DNA from 2 places in the Streptomyces sp. NPDC029041 genome. Region 1 is predicted to be linked to the other one. Evidence: predicted binding sites of a transcription regulator. Region 1 holds the regulator's gene; the other holds the start of a gene.
The links. The regulator HrcA, encoded in region 1, represses chaperone genes, less so after heat shock. The targets are predictions, from matches to a motif close to TTNGCACTCNGNNNNNCNGAGTGCNAA.
Positions count from the first base shown of each region.

Region 2: groES (co-chaperone GroES) is a predicted target of HrcA. The motif match lies at 8,100-8,126, and genes of this name have one in related genera.

Region 1 is NZ_JBEZWO010000002.1:247,263-256,622, reverse strand. Features, by position in the region: gene AB0F04_RS04750 (SpoIIE family protein phosphatase) at 1-2,029, shown strand, start outside; gene hemW (radical SAM family heme chaperone HemW) at 2,057-3,289, shown strand; gene AB0F04_RS04740 (DUF3097 domain-containing protein) at 3,430-4,230, opposite strand; gene AB0F04_RS04735 (MBL fold metallo-hydrolase) at 4,262-4,993, opposite strand; gene hrcA (heat-inducible transcriptional repressor HrcA) at 5,165-6,181, shown strand; gene dnaJ (molecular chaperone DnaJ) at 6,181-7,317, shown strand; gene AB0F04_RS04720 (nitronate monooxygenase) at 7,509-8,582, shown strand; gene AB0F04_RS04715 (16S rRNA (uracil(1498)-N(3))-methyltransferase) at 8,579-9,319, shown strand; gene AB0F04_RS04710 (VOC family protein) at 9,336-9,360, shown strand, end outside.
Region 2 is NZ_JBEZWO010000013.1:100,902-110,261, reverse strand. Features, by position in the region: gene AB0F04_RS29880 (glycoside hydrolase family 3 N-terminal domain-containing protein) at 1-116, opposite strand, end outside; gene AB0F04_RS29875 (LacI family DNA-binding transcriptional regulator) at 254-1,318, shown strand; gene AB0F04_RS29870 (LCP family protein) at 1,471-2,520, shown strand; gene AB0F04_RS29865 (YciI family protein) at 2,650-3,006, shown strand; gene AB0F04_RS29860 (sigma-70 family RNA polymerase sigma factor) at 3,745-4,968, shown strand; gene AB0F04_RS29855 (methyltransferase domain-containing protein) at 4,972-6,135, opposite strand; gene AB0F04_RS29850 (polysaccharide deacetylase family protein) at 6,315-7,250, shown strand; gene AB0F04_RS29845 (polysaccharide deacetylase family protein) at 7,247-8,056, shown strand; gene groES (co-chaperone GroES) at 8,226-8,534, shown strand; gene groL (chaperonin GroEL) at 8,651-9,360, shown strand, end outside.

The DNA.
Region 1 (9,360 bases):
CGCCACCCTCGTCGTCAGCGAACTCGTCACCAACGCCGTCGTGCACGCCGGCACCGGCGTCGAGACGGAGTTCCGGCTGGAAGGCGCCGTGGGCGGTGCCCCGGACACGACCGTGGTGGTCGTCGAGGTCTCCGACCACCACCCCTCCCGTGCCCCGCGCGGCGGCGAGCCGGAGACCCCGCACGACACCCCCGAGTACGGGCGCGGTCTGCGGCTCGTCGGCGCGCTCTGCGAGGCGTGGGGCGTCACGTACCGCACGGGCCGCAAGACCGTGTGGGCCCGGCTGCCCGCCGGTGGCTGCGCCGCGGGCGAGCAGACCGGGGCGTACGCCGGGGAGCAGGCGCCCGCGCGCGGCCTGGGCGTGGCGGAGATCCTGGCACCCGCACCACGCCCGGACGAGGAGGCGGAGGAGGCCCCGCGGCTCAGGGGCGGCGGAGACCTGTGGAACCACCCGCGTGCGGGCCGAGAGCCGTGGGGGCGCCCGAGGGGCGCCCGATACACATGGGACTCACGGGGCGACGGCGAAGAGTGGTGGGACGCGCGCCGGGACGGGCAGGGCCCGGACCCCGACGACGAGGCGCAGCCCCGGCCCGGCTCACGGGAGTCCCGCGACCTGCGCGACTGGAACGACCTGCGGGACTGGCGGGACCGGCACGAGAACCGCGACGGACTGCACGGCCCCGACGGCGCCTGGCTCGGCCGCGGCGCCCTGTCCTTCCTCGCCGAGGCCTCCGACCTTCTCGCCGGACAGCTCGACGAGGACCTCGTCGCGGCCCTCGCCGGACAGCTGATCGTGCCCCGGCTGGCCGACTGGTGCGCGGTGTGGCTGGAGGACGAGGCCACCGCCGGCGGCTGGAGCGGCGGAGCCGGCCTGGGCGGACCGCGCCTCGCCCGGGTCTGGCACGGCAGCGAGAACCGCATCGAGGAGCTGCGCCGCGTCCTGGAGAAGGACCCTCCGCAGCCGTTCGACCCGATGGGCGCGTCCCCGTTCGAGCGCGGCCGGGACCAGGGCGGGTCCGGGCCCGTCGACTGCCCCTGGCCCGGCGAGGCGCTCGGGGACGGCGAGCCCGGTTCGGCCCTCGCGTACCGTCTGGTCGCCGGGGGACGCCCGCTGGGCACCCTGGTCATCGGACGCTCCGGACCGGCCGGCTTCCCCGACGAGATCACCGGCCTCGTCGAGGACCTCAGCCGCCGGGTGGCCCTCGCCATCGGCGCCGCCCGCCAGTACGCCCGGCAGGCCACCATCAGCGCCGTGCTCCAGCGCGGGCTGCTGCCCGGCGCCGTCGCCGAGATCCCCGGCGTGCGCAGCGCCCTCGTCTACGAACCGTGCGACAAGGGCGGTCCCAGCGGCGACTTCTACGACCTGTTCCCGGCCGGCGACGGCCGCTGGTGCTTCGCCGTCGGCGACGTCCAGGGCAAGGGCCCCGAAGCGGCCGTCGTGATCGGGCTGGCCCGGCCCTGGCTGCGGCTGCTGGCCCGCGAGGGCTACCGGGTCGCCGACGTCCTGGACCGCCTCAACCAGCTCCTGCTCGACGACGCCACGGAGGCCGCCGACGCGGCCGCCCGGGCGCTGGTCGCCGCGGGCGCGCGGCCGACCCCGCCCGGCGACGGTCCCCAGACCCGCTTCCTGTCCCTGCTCTACGGCGAGCTCGTCCCCTTCGACGGTGGTGTCCGCTGCACCATCGCCTCCGCCGGGCACCCGCTGCCCCTGCTGCTGGGGGCGGGCGGTGAGGTGCACACGGTCGCGCAGCCCCAGACCCTCCTCGGCGTCGTCGAGGACGCCACCTACACCAGCGACACCTTCGAGCTGCGGTCCGGCGACACGCTGCTGTGCGTCACCGACGGGGTGACCGAGCGCCGCTCGGGCTCCCGCCAGTTCGACGACGGGGACGGGCTCGCGGCGGCGCTGGCCGGGTGCGCGGGCCTGGACGCGGAGCTGATAGCCGAGCGGATCAAACGGCTGGTGCACGAGTTCGGGGCCCGGCCCCCGGCGGACGATCTGGCGCTGCTGGTGCTCCAGGCGGACTGACCGCCCGGGTGCTGGACAATGGAAGGCATGCCTTCCGCACTCCCCGACGGCGAGCCCGTCCCCGACGACGGCACGCTGCCCGCGTCCGCCCTCGCCGGGGCCGCCGATCGTCCGCTCGGGTTCTACCTGCACGTCCCGTACTGCGCGACCCGCTGCGGCTACTGCGACTTCAACACGTACACCGCGACCGAGCTGCGCGGCACCGGCGGCGTGCTGGCGTCCCGCGACAACTACGACGAGACGCTGGCCGACGAGATCCGGCTGGCGCGCAAGGTGCTGGGGGACGATCCGCGGCCGGTGCGGACGGTGTTCGTGGGCGGCGGCACCCCCACGCTGCTGGACGCCGGTGACCTCGTACGGATGCTGAAGGCCGTGCGGGACGAGTTCGGGCTGGCGGAGGACGCCGAGGTCACGACCGAGGCGAACCCGGAGTCGGTCGATCCCGCGTACCTGGCCGCCCTGCGCGAGGGGGGCTTCAACCGGATCTCCTTCGGGATGCAGAGTGCGCGGCAGCACGTGCTGAAGGTGCTGGACCGCACGCACACCCCGGGGCGGCCCGAGGCCTGTGTGGCGGAGGCGCGGGCGGCCGGGTTCGAGCACGTCAACCTCGACCTGATCTACGGCACCCCCGGGGAGTCCGACGACGACTGGCGGGCCTCGCTGGACGCGGTGCTGGGCGCCGGGCCGGACCATGTCAGCGCGTACGCCCTGATCGTCGAGGAGGGCACGCAGCTGGCCCGCCGGATCCGCCGGGGCGAGGTGCCGATGACCGACGACGACGTCCACGCCGACCGGTACCTGATCGCGGACGAGGTGCTCTCCGGCGCGGGCTTCGAGTGGTACGAGGTGTCGAACTGGGCGACCTCGGAGGCCGGGCGGTGTCTGCACAACGAGCTGTACTGGCGGGGAGCCGACTGGTGGGGGGCCGGGCCCGGTGCGCACAGCCATGTGGGCGGGGTGAGGTGGTGGAACGTGAAGCACCCGGGGGCGTACGCGGCCGCGCTGGCTTCGGGGAGGTCGCCGGGGGCCGGGCGTGAGGTGCTGTCGGGGGAGGACCGGCGGGTCGAGCGGATTCTGCTGGAGCTGCGGCTGCGGGAGGGGGTGCCGTTGTCGCTGCTGCGGCAGGAGGGGCTTGCGGCGTCCCGGCGGGCCTTGTCCGAAGGGCTGCTCCAGGAAGAGCCGTATGCGGAGGGTCGGGCTGTGCTGACCTTGCGCGGGCGGTTGCTGGCGGACGGGGTTGTCCGGGACCTCGTGGACTGAGGTGCTCGGGTCGGCCCATCGCCCCTGGCGGCACGCATGCCCGCAGCTGGGGCGGTGCGCATGCCCGCAGCTGGGCGGTGCGCAGGACCGCAGCCAGGGCGGCGTGCAGGCCCGCTGTCAGGCGGTTGGGCCACTAGCCGCTACGCAGTGACGAAGTCGATCAGTTCTTCCACTCTGCCCAGCAGTTCCGGCTCCAGGTCCTTGTACGAGTGGACGCCCGACAGGATCCGCTGCCAAGCCGCGCCCGTGTTCTCCGGCCAGCCCAGGGCCCGGCACACACCCGTCTTCCAGTCCTGGCCGCGCGGGACCCGGGGCCAGGCGGTGATGCCCAGCGACGACGGCTTCACCGCCTCCCAGATGTCGATGTAGGGGTGGCCCACGACCAGCGCGTGCTCGCTCGTCACCGCCTGTGCGATGCGCCACTCCTTGCTGCCCGGAACCAGGTGGTCCACCAGGACGCCCAGCCGCGCGTCCGGCCCGGGGGCGAACCCGGAGACGATCGACGGCAGGTCGTCGACGCCCTCCAGGTACTCCACGACCACGCCCTCGATGCGCAGGTCGTCGCCCCACACCTTCTCGACCAGTTCGGCGTCGTGGCGGCCCTCGACGTAGATGCGGCCGGCGCGGGCCACGCGGGCGCGTGCGCCGGGCACGGCGACCGACCCCGAGGCCGTGCGGGCGGGACGCGCCGGGCCGCCGGGCGCGGGGCGGACGAGGGTCACCACCCTGCCCTCCAGCAGGAAGCCGCGCGGCTCCATCGGGAACACCCGGTGCTTGCCGAAGCGGTCCTCCAGCGTCACCGTGCCCGCCTCGCAGCGGATCACCGCGCCGCAGAAACCGGTCCCCGGCTCCTCCACCACCAGGCCCGGCTCCGCCGCCACCTCGGGCACCGGCTTCGGCTTCTTCCACGGCGGGGTCAGATCGGCGGAGTACTGGCGCATTCGAATGACGATAGGAGAAGGCCGACGGCGATCACCGCGACACGCCGAAACGCGCCGCCAGCGCGTCCCGTTGCGCCCGCACGAACGCCGCGTCCACCACCGCTCCGTGACCGGGCACGTACACCGCGTCCTCGCCGCCCAGGTCCAGCAGCCGGTCGAGGGCGGCAGGCCACTGCGCCGGCACCGCGTCCGGGCCCGCCTGCGGCTCGCCGGACTCCTCGACCAGGTCCCCGCAGAACACCACCTCAGGATCACCGGGCACCAGCACCGCCAGGTCGTGCGCGGTGTGCCCCGGGCCGACGTTCGCCAGCAGCACCTGCCGGTCGCCGCCCAGATCGAGCGTCCACTCGCCGGAGACCAGGTGGCCGGGCGCGACCAGCCGCTCCGCCGCCTCCTGGGCCGTGGTCGCCGCCAGGCCCTGGCGCACCCCGTCCTCGCGCAGTTCCTCCCGGTCCCGCACCCGTGTCAGCAGCGCGTCCACGCCCACCGCGCCGAACACCTCGGTGTCCGGGAGCGCCGCGGCGCCGAAGACATGGTCGAAGTGCGGGTGGGTCAGCGCGAGATGTGTCACACGGTGACCGGTGAGCGCCCGCGCCTGCGCGCCCAGTTTCGCTCCCTCGGCGAGGCTCGACCCCGCGTCGATCATGAGGACCGCCCCCTCGCCGGCGACCAGCCCGATCGTGCAGTCCCACACCGGCAGCCGGCACCGCCCCACACCGGCGGCCACCCGTTCCCATCCGAGGTCTTCCCAAGTCACCGTCATACGGCGACGCTAGCGGTGCGCCCCGCTCGGAGCACGGCGCCGCACGACCAGCCTTGCCGGGGGTGTACCCCACCGCCGTACACTGGGCCGGGGAATGCTGGCACTCGCACGCGCAGAGTGCCAGGCCGGACCGGCAGGGCAAGCAGGCGGAGACTTCTGGAGGTGTGCGCGATGCTCAGTGAACGCAGGCTTCAGGTGCTGCGCGCCATCGTCCAGGACTACGTCGGCACCGAGGAGCCGGTGGGCTCCAAGGCCCTCACCGAGCGGCACAGCCTCGGCGTCTCCCCGGCGACCGTCCGCAACGACATGGCGGCCCTCGAGGACGAGGGGTACATCGCCCAGCCGCACACCAGTGCCGGGCGCATCCCCACCGACAAGGGCTACCGGCTGTTCGTCGACAAGCTCGCCGGCGTCAAGCCGATGACCGCGCCCGAGCGGCGTGCGATCCAGAACTTCCTCGAGGGTGCCGTCGACCTCGACGACGTCGTGGCGCGTACGGTACGGCTGCTCGCGCAGCTCACGCGTCAGGTCGCCGTCGTGCAGTACCCCTCGCTGACCCGTTCGACCGTGCGGCACGTGGAGTTGCTCTCCCTGGCGCCCGCGCGCGTGATGCTCGTGCTGATCACGGACACCGGGCGGGTCGAGCAGCGGGTGGTCGACTGCCCGGCGCCCTTCGGCGACGCCTCGCTCGCGGATCTGCGCGCGCGGCTCAACAGCCGTGTGGCGAACCGGCGTTTCGCGGATGTGCCGAGTCTGGTGGAGGATCTCCCCGAGGCGTTCGAGCACGAGGACCGGGGTACGGTCTCTACGGTGCTCTCCACACTTCTGGAGACGCTCGTCGAGGAGAACGAGGAGCGGCTGATGATCGGCGGCACCGCCAATCTGACCCGCTTCGGGCATGACTTCCCTCTCACGATCCGGCCGGTGCTGGAGGCGCTGGAGGAGCAGGTCGTGCTCCTCAAGCTGCTCGGCGAGGCCAAGGATCCGGGCGTGACCGTACGGATCGGTCACGAGAACGCCCACGAAGGACTCAACTCCACGTCCGTCGTGTCGGTCGGCTACGGTTCGGGCGGCGAGGCAGTCGCCAAGCTCGGCGTGGTCGGACCGACCCGCATGGACTACCCGGGAACGATGGGAGCGGTACGCGCAGTGGCACGGTACGTCGGACAGATCCTGGCGGAGTCGTAGTGGCCACGGACTACTACGCCGTACTCGGCGTGCGCCGCGACGCGTCGCAGGAAGAGATCAAGAAGGCCTTCCGGCGGCTCGCCCGCGAGCTGCACCCGGACGTCAACCCCGATCCGAAGACCCAGGAGCGGTTCAAGGAGATCAACGCCGCTTACGAGGTGCTGTCGGACCCGCAGAAGAAGCAGGTCTACGACCTCGGCGGCGACCCGCTCTCGCAGGCCGGCGGCGGTGGTGCGGGCGGCTTCGGAGCCGGCGGCTTCGGGAACTTCTCGGACATCATGGACGCGTTCTTCGGCACGGCGTCGCAGCGCGGACCGCGCTCGCGCACCCGCCGCGGCCAGGACGCGATGATCCGTATCGAGGTCGAGCTGGACGAGGCGGCCTTCGGTACGACGAAGGACATCCAGGTCGACACGGCCGTCGTCTGCAACACGTGCAGCGGTGAGGGCGCGGCCCCGGGCACCTCCGCCCAGACGTGTGACATGTGCCGCGGCCGCGGCGAGGTCTCGCAGGTGACCCGGTCCTTCCTGGGCCAGGTCATGACGTCCCGCCCGTGCCCGCAGTGCCAGGGCTTCGGCACGGTCGTGCCGACCCCGTGCCCGGAGTGCGCCGGTGACGGCCGCGTCCGGTCCCGCCGTACGCTCACGGTCAAGATCCCGGCCGGTGTCGACAACGGCACGCGGATCCAGCTCGCCGGCGAGGGCGAGGTCGGCCCCGGCGGCGGTCCGGCCGGTGACCTCTACGTCGAGATCCACGAGCTGCCGCACAGCACGTTCCAGCGGCGCGGCGACGACCTGCACTGCACGGTGACGATCCCCATGACGGCGGCGGCCCTCGGCACGAAGGTGCCGCTGGAGACGCTCGACGGCATGGAGGAGGTCGACATCCGCCCGGGCACCCAGTCCGGCCAGTCGATCCCGCTGCACGGCCGGGGTGTCACGCACCTGCGCGGCGGCGGACGCGGCGACCTCATCGTCCACGTCGAGGTCCAGACCCCGACCAAGCTCGACCCCGAACAGGAACGCCTCCTGCGCGAGCTCTCCAAACTCCGCGGCGAGGAACGCCCCACGGGGCAGTTCCAGCCCGGGCAGCAGGGGTTGTTCTCGCGGTTGAAGGACGCGTTCAACGGGCGCTGACGCGAGCGGTCCGGCCGCTGCCGGGGGTCCGGGGGTCGTCCCCCGGGTGGGCACAGTCAGCCGGGGCAGCAGGGGTTGTTCTCGCGGTTGAAGGACGCGTTCAACGGGCGGTGACGCCGGGTGTGCTTCTGGTCTATGCCACTCGGCAGGCCGGTTTCGGAGTGGTGCGGGGGACGTGACAACATGCGGTCATGTCCTCCGCACTGACCGATCTCTTCCCCCACCCGATCGTGCAGGCCCCCATGGCGGGCGGCGTCTCCGTGCCGCAGCTCGCCGCCGCCGTGTGCGAGGCGGGCGGGCTCGGATTCCTCGCCGCCGGGTACAAGACCGCCGACGGGATGTACCAGGAGATCAAGCAGCTCCGGAGCCTCACCGGCAGGCCCTTCGGCGTCAACGTCTTCATGCCGCAGCCGGAGTACGCCGACCCCGCCGCCGTCGACGTCTACGCCCACCAGCTGGCCGGCGAGGCCACCTGGTACGAGGCCGAGCTCGGCGACCCGGACAGCGGACGCGACGACGGCTTCGAGGCCAAGCTCGTGGTGCTGCGCGACAACCCCGTGCCGGTGGTGTCCTTCCACTTCGGCGTCCCGGACCGCGAGATCGTCGACGCCCTGCACCGCGTCGGCACCTTCGTCCTGGCCGCCGCGACCACCCCCGACGAGGCCCGGGCCGTCGAACGGGCGGGCGCGGACGGGGTCATAGCCCAGGGCGTCGAGGCCGGCGGCCACCAGGGCACCCACCGGGACCTGCCTGAGACCGACCGTTCCGGCATCGGCCTGCTGTCACTGATCGCCCAGGTCCGCGAGGCCGTGAGCATCCCGATCATCGCCGCCGGCGGCATCATGCGCGGCGGCCAGATCGCCGGTGTCCTCGCCGCGGGCGCGAGCGCCGCCCAGCTGGGCACCGCCTTCCTGGCCACGCACGAGTCGGGGGCGAACGCCCTGCACAAGCAGGCGCTGACCAACCCCCTCTTCGTACGCACGGAGTTGACCCGGGCCTTCTCCGGCCGTCCGGCACGCGGCCTCGTCAACCGGTTCCTGCGCGAGCACGGCCCGTACGCGCCCGCCGCCTACCCCGAGATCCACCACCTCACCTCGCCGCTGCGCAAGGCCGCCGCCAAGGCCGGGGACGCACAGGGCATGGCGCTGTGGGCCGGGCAGGGGCACCGGATGGCGCGGGAGCTGCCCGCCGGCCAGCTGGTGGAGGTACTGGCCGGTGAACTGGCCGTCGCCCGCGCCTCGTTGACCGGTGGGGGCGTGCTGTGACCGCGCCGGTGTTCGTCGTCGAGCACGTCGAAGTGGGCGGTGGCGGCCGGTACGTCCTCGACGGGCCGGAGGGACGGCACGCCGTCTCCGTGAAACGGCTGCGCGCCGGTGAGGACGTCGTCCTCACGGACGGGGCCGGCCGCTGGGCGGACTGCGTCGTGCTCGGCAGCGAGGGCAAGGACCGGCTGATCCTCCAGCTGGACTCGGTGCACGAGGAGCCCGCGGAGCAGCCCCGGGTCACCGTCGTCCAGGCGTTGCCCAAGGGCGACCGGGGGGAGCTCGCCGTCGAGACGATGACCGAGACCGGCGTCGACGCGATCGTGCCCTGGGCGGCGTCGCGCTGCATCACGCAGTGGAAGGGCGAACGCGGGCAGAAGGCCCTGGGCAAGTGGCGGGCCACGGCCCGGGAGGCCGGCAAGCAGTCCCGCCGGGTGCGCTTCCCCGAGGTCGCGGAGGCGGCGACGACCAAGCAGGTCGCCTCCCTGCTGGCCGGAGCGGACTTCGCCGCCGTGCTGCACGAGAGCGGGGACACACCGCTGGCCACGGCCGATCTGCCGGCCACCGGCGAGATCGTCCTGGTCGTGGGGCCCGAGGGGGGCGTGGCGCCGGAGGAACTGGCGCTGTTCGAGGAGGCGGGGGCGCGGGCGTACCGCCTCGGGCGCAGTGTGCTGCGCACATCGACCGCCGGGACGGCCGCCGCGGCCGTACTCCTGACACGCACCGGACGCTGGTCCTGACCCCCGTGGAGGCACCGTGGAACTCGCACAGGTCCGTCTGC
Region 2 (9,360 bases), on a different contig from region 1:
CCCACCCACACGCCGTACAACTGGGCGGTCTTCTCCTCCAGGGTCATCCGGGAGAGCAGGTCGTCGACGCGGGCGGTGGCGGGCAGCGCGGGGTCACGCCAGGGCGCGGTGGTCATGAAGCTCCTGTCGGGGGAACGGACGGCCCTCTCACGAACGTTTTCACGAATGTTTCGTTATGAACTTCGAATGTTCCGGGAACCTATGGCGGTGCGAGGACTTCGTCAAGGGGGCCCGCAGGGTTACGATCGCCGCCATGACATCCCCGGAGCCCGTTGAAAGCCGGACGCAGAACCGGACGCAGGGGCGCACCGCGCAGACCGCGACGCTCGCCGAGATCGCCCGTGAGGCCGGTGTGTCGGCGCCGACTGTTTCGAAGGTCCTGAACGGCCGCGCCGACGTCGCCCCGGCCACCCGGGCCCGCGTCGAGGACCTGCTGCGCGTCCACGGCTACCGGCGACGCCGCGCCGAGGCGACGCGTTCGCCCCTGATCGACCTGGTCTTCCATGAGCTGGAGAGCGCCTGGGCGATGGAGGTCATCCGGGGTGTGGAGAACGTGGCCCGGGACGCCGGCCTCAGTGTGGTGCTGTCCGAGAGCGCGGGGCGGCTCACCCCCGGGCGGACGTGGGCCGACCAGGTCGCCGCGCGCCGGCCGCACGGCGTGATCCTGGTCCTGTCCGGGCTCGACGCGTCGCAGCGGGCGCTGCTGACCAGCCGGTCCATCCCGTTCGTGGTGATGGACCCGGCCGGCGACCCGGGCGCCGACGTGCCGTCGATCGGCGCGACCAACTGGCAGGGCGGTCTCGCGGCCACCCGGCATCTGGTCGAGCTGGGGCACCGCAGGATCGGCGCGATCAGCGGGCCCTCGCAGATGATGTGCAGCCGCGCCCGGATCGACGGCTACCGGGCCGCGCTGGAGACGGCCGGGCTGCCGGTGGATCCCGCCCTGATCGCGAGCGGCGACTTCCACCACGAGGCCGGCTACCGGCTCGGGCTGGAGCTGCTGCGCCGCCCCGACCGGCCGACCGCGGTCTTCGCCGGGAACGACCTGCAAGCGCTCGGACTGTACGAGGCCGCACGTGAGCTGGGGCTGCGCATCCCCGAGGACCTGAGCGTGGTCGGGTTCGACGATCTGCCCGTGGCGCCCTGGGTCGGGCCCCCGCTGACGACCGTACGGCAGCCCCTGACCGAGATGGCCGAGGCGGCGGCCAAGCTGCTCCTCGATCTGGGGCGGGACGAGGGGACTCCGGCGGCGACCCGCGTCGAGCTGGCGACGAGCCTGGTGGTGCGCAGCAGTACCGCGGAGCCGGGGGAGCGGTAGGCGCCGTATCGGGGGACGGGTTTCGGACACCTCCGCCCGAGCCGAAGCCAATCGGCAGGCCCGCCGAAAGTTTCGGCGGTCCTGCGCCCTGAAATCTGAGAATTTCCGAAGAAAGGCCGTGCTGAACTCCCTGGCCGTAATAATTCGGACTTATGTTCCTGCTCGTGACGGGACATCAGGGGGATCAGGACGCAGAAGCGGGCCGGCGGTCGAGAGCGCTGAGGATCGCCGGCCTCATCCTGGCGGGGACGCTGCTGCTGGGCGCCGGAGCCGCCGGATGGGCCTACTGGCACCTCAGTGACAACATCACCGGCGTCGACATCGACAACGCGCTGGGCGACAACCGGCCGCCCAAGCCGGTGACCACGCCGTCACCCGCGGCCCCCGCCGTGCCGAGCGAGGCCCTCAACATCCTGGTCCTGGGCTCGGACTCGCGCAGCGGCAAGGAGAACCGCAGGCTCGGCGGCGGTGACAGCTCGGGCGCCCGCTCCGACACGGCGATGGTCGTCCACCTCGACGCCGGGCGGACCAGCGCGACGATCGTGAGCATCCCGCGCGACACCCTGGTCACCCGCCCGTCCTGCCCACGCCCCGCCGGGGGTACGACAGAAGTCGCCCACCGGTCCATGTTCAACAGCGCCTATGAGGTGGGCGGTCCGGTCTGTGCGGTGAAGACGGTCGAGGCGATGACGCACGTCCGCATGGACCACTACCTCGAAATCGACTTCTCCGGCTTCGCCCGGCTGGTCGACGCGCTCGGCGGCGTCACCGTCACCACGGAGGAGGACATCGCCGACGAGGACAGCCATCTGCGGCTGAAGGCGGGCACCCATCACCTGGACGGCACCCAGGCCCTCGCGCTCGCCCGCACCCGGCACGGCATCGGCGACGGCAGCGACCTGGGCCGCATCGGCCTTCAGCAGAAGCTGGTGAAGGCCCTGCTGGAGCAGATCGCCTCCCAGGATCTGCTCACCGACCCGGCCAAGCTGTACCGCGTCGCCGACACGGTCACCGCCGGCCTCACCACCGACACCGGCCTGGACTCCCTCGCGGAACTGACCGGCCTCGGGCAGAGCCTCCATGGCCTCTCGGCGAGCGGCGTACGGACCGTCATGATGCCCGTGGTGCAGGCGCCGTCGGATCCCAACCGGGTGGTGGCCGAGGAACCCCAGGCCCGGAAGCTGTGGGAGTCGCTGCGCTGAACTGGGTAAACGCGTCGCGGTAGAAATCCGCGAAGAAATCGCGGCGAGCGTGTCGATCCGGCGGGCCCCCGATCGACGCAGGGGTGAGAGCGGGGAAGCGCCCCGCTCCGCAGAACCCGAGGAGTGACCATGCCACGCTTTCTCACCCTGATCCGCATCGACGAGAAGAACGCCCCCGCCGAGGGTCCGAGCCCCGAGCTCATGGAGCGGATGGGCACGTTGCTGGAGGAGATCACCAAGGCCGGGGTCATGCTCGACACGGCCGGACTCACGCCGACCTCGGACGGCAGCCGGGTGACCTGGGAGGGCGGGCAGTTGTCCGTCACCGACGGGCCGTTCACCGAGTCCAAGGAGGTCATCGGCGGCTACTCGATCAGCCAGTGCAAGGACAAGGCCGAGGCGATCGAGTGGACCAAGCGGTTCCTGTCCCTGCACGAGGACTACTGGACGATCACCGCCGAGGTCCGGCAGATCGCCGAGGACTGACCGGCCCTCGCGCCGGTTCGGCTTGGCCGGACGGCACCACGGGTGTCTGATGGGGCTTGGCCGGACGGCACCACGGGTGTCTGATGGTGGGCTGTGACCCCGCAGCCCACCCCGACCCCGGAGCCGCATCCGGCCTCGCGGCCCACGCCGGATGCGGGCCCGGCCCCGGTCTCGGGTCCTGCCTCGGCCTCGAGCCCTGCCTCGGCCTCGGAGCCGTCTCCGGCGTCGCGGCCCATGCCGGATGCGGGCCCGGCCCCGGTCTCGGGTTCTGCCCCGGACCCGGAGCCCGCCCCGGCGTCGCGGCCCACGCCGGATGCGGGCCCGGCCTCGGCCTCGGCCCCGGCCCCGGTCTCGGACCCGGCCTCGGAGCCGTCTCCGGCGTCGCGGCCCACGCCGGATGCGGGCCCGGCCCCGGCCCCGGCCTCGCGGCCCACCCCGGATGCGGGCCCGGCCCCGGCGTCGCGGCCCACGCCGGATGCGGGCCCGGCCCCGGCCCCGGCCCCGGCCTCGGACCCGGCCCCGGCCCCGGCCTCGGCCCCGGAGCCCGCCCCGGCCTCGCGGCCCACCCCGGATGCGGGCCCGGCCCCGGTCTCGGGTCCTGCCCCGGCCTCGGACCCCGCCCCGGCCCCGGAATCGGCCAAAGGCCCGCAGACCGGCCTGGATTCGGAGCCGACCTCACCCCCGGCCCCGGCCCCGGACCCGTCCCCACCGCCCCGGCCCGACCGCACCGCCGAGGCCATCGAGACCGTCTTCCGCATGGAGTCGCCCCGGATCATCGCCGGCGTCACCCGGGTCGTCCGGGACGTCGGCATCGCCGAGGAACTCGCACAGGACGCGCTGGTCGCGGCGTTGGAGCAGTGGCCGCGGGAGGGGGTGCCCGGCAACCCGGGCGCCTGGCTCATGACCACCGCCCGCCGCCGCGCCGTCGACCTGGTCCGGCGCCGGGAGAACTACGCCCGCAAGCTGGCGGAGATCGGCCGGGACCTGTCGGCCGTGGCGCCCCCGGAGGAGCCCGCCGATCCCGACGACATCGACGACGACCTGCTGCGCCTGGTCTTCACCGCCTGCCACCCGGTCCTGTCCACCGAGGCCCGCACCGCCCTCACCCTGCGCCTGCTCGGCGGCCTGACCACGGCCGAGATCGCCCGCGCCTTCCTGGTCCCGGAGCCGACGATCGCGCAGCGCGTCGTCCGCGCCAAACGCACCCTCGCGACGCGGAACATCGCCTTCGAGGTGCCCCACGGCGCCGACCGCGAGGCCCGCCTCGGCTCGGTCCTCGACGTCATCTACCTGATCTTCAACGAGGGATACGCCGCCACGGCCGGCGACGACTGGCTCCGCCCCTCCCTGTGCGAGGACGCCCTGCGCCTGGCCCGGGTGCTCTCGGCCCTGATGCGGAAGGAACCCGAAGTGCACGGCCTCACCGCCCTCCTGGAGCTCCAGGCCTCCCGGACGGCTGCCCGCACGGGCCCGTCCGGCGAGCCGGTCCTCCTGAAGGACCAGAACCGCTCGCGCTGGAACCGCATGCTCATCGCCCGCGGCTTCGCCGCGCTGGGCCGGGCCGAGGCCACCTCCTCCGGCGCCCCGGGCCCGTACACCCTGCAAGCGGCCATCGCCGCCTGCCACGCGCACGCGTACACCTACGAGGAGACCGACTGGTCCCGCATCGCCACCCTCTACGGCCTGCTGGCGGCCCGCTCCCCGTCCCCGGTCGTGGAACTGAACCGCGCGGTGGCCGTCTCGATGTCCGAGGGCCCGGGCCCGGCGCTCGCCCTGGTCGACGCCCTGGCCGCCGACCCGGCCCTGCGGGGCTACCACCTGCTGCCCAGCGTCCGCGGCGACCTCCTCGCCCGCCTCGGCCGTACGCGGGAGGCCCGTGCGGAGTTCGAACGGGCGGCGTCGCTCACCCGGAACGAGAGGGAGCGGGACCTGTTGCTGCGGAGGGCGGCCGAACCGTCCTGAAGGTCAGGCGGGGTGCCCGACGAGCATCGCCGGCGCCCCCGCGACCCGGGTCAGGAACACCGTCGCCGCGTGCGGGCCCTGCGGCTTGACCTTCCTGCGGAGCTCCTCCGGCTCGACCGCAGAGCCCCGCTTCTTCACCGTCAGCGTGCCGACCTGCCGCTCCCGCAGGAGGGCCTTCAGCCGCTTGACGTTGAAGGGCAGGTGGTCGGTGATCTCGTAGGCCGTGGCGTACGGGGTCGGAAGCAGGGCGTCGGCCGTGACGTACGCGATGGTCGCGTCGAGCAGGCCGCCGTCGACCCGGTCGGCCACCTCGGCGACCAGGTGGGACCGGATGACGGCGCCGTCGGGCTCGTAGAGGTAGCGGCCGGGCGGGCGGACGCCGGGGTCGGGCAGGCCACGGGAGAGCAGGGTGCGCGGGCCCGGCAGGAGGGTCGCCCGGACCGCCCCCGGCTCGGTGCCGAACCACAGCACCGCCTCCTTGACGTCCCCGCCGTCGGAGATCCACTCGGCCTCGGCGTCCTCGGGGACCGCCTCGTGCGGGATACCGGGCGCGATCTTCAGTGCGGCGGCGCGCGGGGCCCGGCGGGCGGCGGAGACCGCCCAGGACAGGGGCGGCGAGTAGGCCTCGGGGTCGAAGATCCGGCCGCGTCCGCCGCGCCGGGCGGGGTCCACGAAGACGGCGTCGAATCCGGCCGTGTCCACCTCCGTCACGTCGGCCTCGCGCACCTCGACGAGACCGGCCAGGCCCAGCGCGTCGGCATTGGCCCGGGCCGCGGCGGCGGTCTGCGGATCCCGGTCCACGGCCAGGACCCGGATTCCGGCGCGGGCCAGCGCGATCGCGTCCCCGCCGATGCCGCAGCACAGGTCGGCGACCGAGGTCACGCCCAGCTCCGCGAACCGCCGCGCCCGGTGGGCCGCCACGCTCGCCCGGGTCGACTGCTCGACGCCGTTCGGTGTGAAGAACATCCGGCCCGCGTCCTCGGCTCCGAACTTCGCCACCGCCCGCTGCCGCAGCCGCGCCTGGCCCAGCGCCGCCGACACCAGCTCGGCGGGGTGCTCGCGGCGCAGCCGGGTCGCGACGGCCAGCTCCTGCGCGGGTTCGGTGTCCCGCACCTCGTCGAGGAGGGCGCGGCCTTCGGGGGTGAGGAGGAGGGCGAGGTCGTTCACCGGATCATTGTCGGCCACGGGGGCAGGGGCCGGACCGGCGGTGGCCGGTCCGGTGCGAGCGACGGCTGAGCGGGCCGCTCGTGGCGTGCGGCCGGTGTGTGGGCCGGTCGGGGGATGACGGGACGCCGGCCGAGGTGTCGGACCGGGCCGACGGCAGGGGGCTGCGAGGATCCGGCATCATGCGAGCAGTCGTACAAAATGACAAAAGGTGGGCGACGGGACGGGCGTCCGCCGGCGTACGGATCGTCGTCGCCGTGCTCGTCCTCGCCGCCATCGCCTCCGGCTGCGCGCAGGACGGCGGCGACCAGGTCACCCCGGCCGGCGGCCAGCAGCCCCTCGACGCACCCCCGGCCCGCGCGCTCGACTCCTACGCCACCAAGCTGCGCGCCGCGCAGGCCGCCCGGGTCGCCGCCGCGCACCGCTGGGGTCTGCGCAAGGTCCCGTCGGCCGCCCCGCCCGCCCCCGCGAAGAAGCCCAGGGTCAGGACCCGCAAGGGCTTCGAGGTGGACGGCCACCGGAAGCTGGACCTCCCGCCCGTCTTCACCAGGATCCCCACCCGGGACAAGGTCGTCTTCCTGACCATCGACGACGGCGCGGAGAAGGACCCGGCGTTCCTGCGGATGATGAGCGAGCTCGACGTCCCCTACAGCGCCTTCCTCAGCGGCTACCTGGTCAGGAACGACACCCGCTACTTCCGGAAGATGCAGTCCCGGGGCGTGGTCCTGCACAACCACACCCTCAACCACCCCAACCTGCGGGGCATGTCCTACCGGAAGCAGAAACGCGAGATCTGCGGCATGCAGCGCTACATGGAGAGGCGGTTCGGCACCCGCCCCACCCTCTTCCGCCCGCCCTACGGCAGCTACGACCGGGCGACCCTGCGGGCCGCCAGGACTTGCGGCATCACCTACGTGCCCCTGTGGAACGAGGAGGTCTTCGCCGACCACTGGGAGTACCGCGACGGGGGCCGGAAGCTGCATCCGGGTGACATCGTCCTCACGCACTTCCGGGGTCGTGACCAGTGGAAGGGCACCATGGCCGACATGATCCGCCGATTCCTGAACAAGGTCACGGCCCAGGGGTACGCGGTCGGGCGGCTGGAGGACTACCTGTGAGGCGCCGGGCGGCCGTACTGCTGTGCGCGTTCCTGCTGTCCGGCTGCTCCGGGGCGGCGGGAGAGCGGCCGGGCATCGCCGACGGCCGGGCCCGGGCCCCGGCGCGCGAGGTGAACGACACGCGGCGGCTGCCGCCCGTGGTGGACCATGTCGCCACCCGCGAACCCGTCGTCTTCCTCACCTACGACGACGGCGCCGCACGCGACCCCCGCTTCGCGGGCCTCGTCCGCGAACGGCGGCTCCCGGTCAGCCTGTTCCTCACGGACAGCGTCACGGGGCCCGGCTACGGCCACTTCGCCCGGCTGCGCGCGGTCGGCGCGTCCCTCCAGAACCGCACCCTCGACCACCCCGCCCTGCGCGGCCTGCCCTATGCCGGCCAACGCGCCGAGATCTGCGGCCAGCAGCACAAACTCCGCTCCCGCTTCGGCACCGTCCCCCGCCTCTTCCGCCCGCCCTACGGCACGTACGACACCACGACCCTGCGCGCCGCCGCCGACTGCGGCATCACCGCGGTCGTCCTGTGGCGCGCGTCCCTGAACGCCGAGGGCGAACTGACGTACATCCGCGGCGAGCGTGGGCTGCGGGCCGGCGACATCGTCTCGGTGCCGTCGGACGGGACGGAGCCGCGCACCCTGGCCGCACGGACGCTGCGGCTGCTGCGGGAGATCGAGGCCAGGGGGCTGCGCGTGGGGCGGCTGGAGGATCACGTGGAGGGTCGCCCGCAGGGCCACTCGGAGGCCCACTCGGAGGACCACTCGGAGGACCACCGGGAGGACGCGGCTGCCCGACGCGCCGCAGGCAATTAGCAGTCCGCTTGACCGAGTGCTAATCGCAGTCATAGTCTCGGCTCTGGCACTCCCCCTAGGAGAGTGCCAACACAGCGACGGGCAGGTCCGGCACCCGCGACGACGGATCCACCTGGTCGCCACCTCAGACAGTTAACCCCGTGAGATCTCCGAAGGGGGAGGTCGGATCGTGACGACCACCAGCTCCAAGGTTGCCATCAAGCCGCTCGAGGACCGCATCGTGGTCCAGCCGCTCGACGCCGAGCAGACCACCGCCTCTGGCCTGGTCATCCCGGACACCGCCAAGGAGAAGCCCCAGGAGGGCGTCGTCCTGGCCGTGGGCCCGGGCCGCTTCGAGGACGGCAACCGTCTTCCGCTCGACGTCTCCGTCGGCGACGTCGTGCTCTACAGCAAGTACGGCGGCACCGAGGTGAAGTACAACGGCGAGGAGTACCTCGTCCTCTCGGCCCGCGACGTGCTCGCGATCGTCGAGAAGTAATTCACCCCAAGCACATTGCTTTGAACTGCGCCCCTGGCCCCCGCGATCGCTAAGAAGCCGGGCGCCCGGGGCGCAGTGCCGTATATCCCAGATTCCGGAAGAGGGCTCACGCTCCCATGGCGAAGATCCTGAAGTTCGACGAGGACGCCCGTCGCGCCCTCGAGCGCGGCGTCAACAAGCTTGCCGACACGGTCAAGGTGACGATCGGCCCCAAGGGCCGCAACGTCGTCATCGACAAGAAGTTCGGCGCTCCCACCATCACCAACGACGGTGTGACCATCGCCCGTGAGGTCGAGGTCGAGGACCCGTACGAGAACCTCGGTGCCCAGCTGGTCAAGGAGGTGGCGACCAAGACCAACGACATCGCGGGTGACGGTACGACCACCGCGACCGTGCTCGCCCAGGCGCTCGTGCGCGAGGGCCTGAAGAACGTCGCCGCCGGTGCCTCCCCGGCCGCCCTGAAGAAGGGCATCGACGCCGCCGTCGCCGCCGTTTCCGAGGACCTGCTCGCCACGGCCCGCCCGATCGACGAGAAGTCCGACATCGCCGCCGTCGCCGCGCTGTCCGCCCAGGACCAGCAGGTCGGCGAGCTCATCGCCGAGGCGATGGACAAGGTCGGCAAGGACGGTGTCATCACCGTCGAGGAGTCCAACACCTTCGGTCTGGAGCTGGACTTCACCGAGGGCATGGCCTTCGACAAGGGCTACCTGTCGCCGTACTTCGTGACGGACCAGGAGCGCATGGAAGCCGTCCTGGACGACCCGTACATCCTCATCACGCAGGGCAAGATCTCCGCCATCGCCGACCTCCTGCCGCTGCTGGAGAA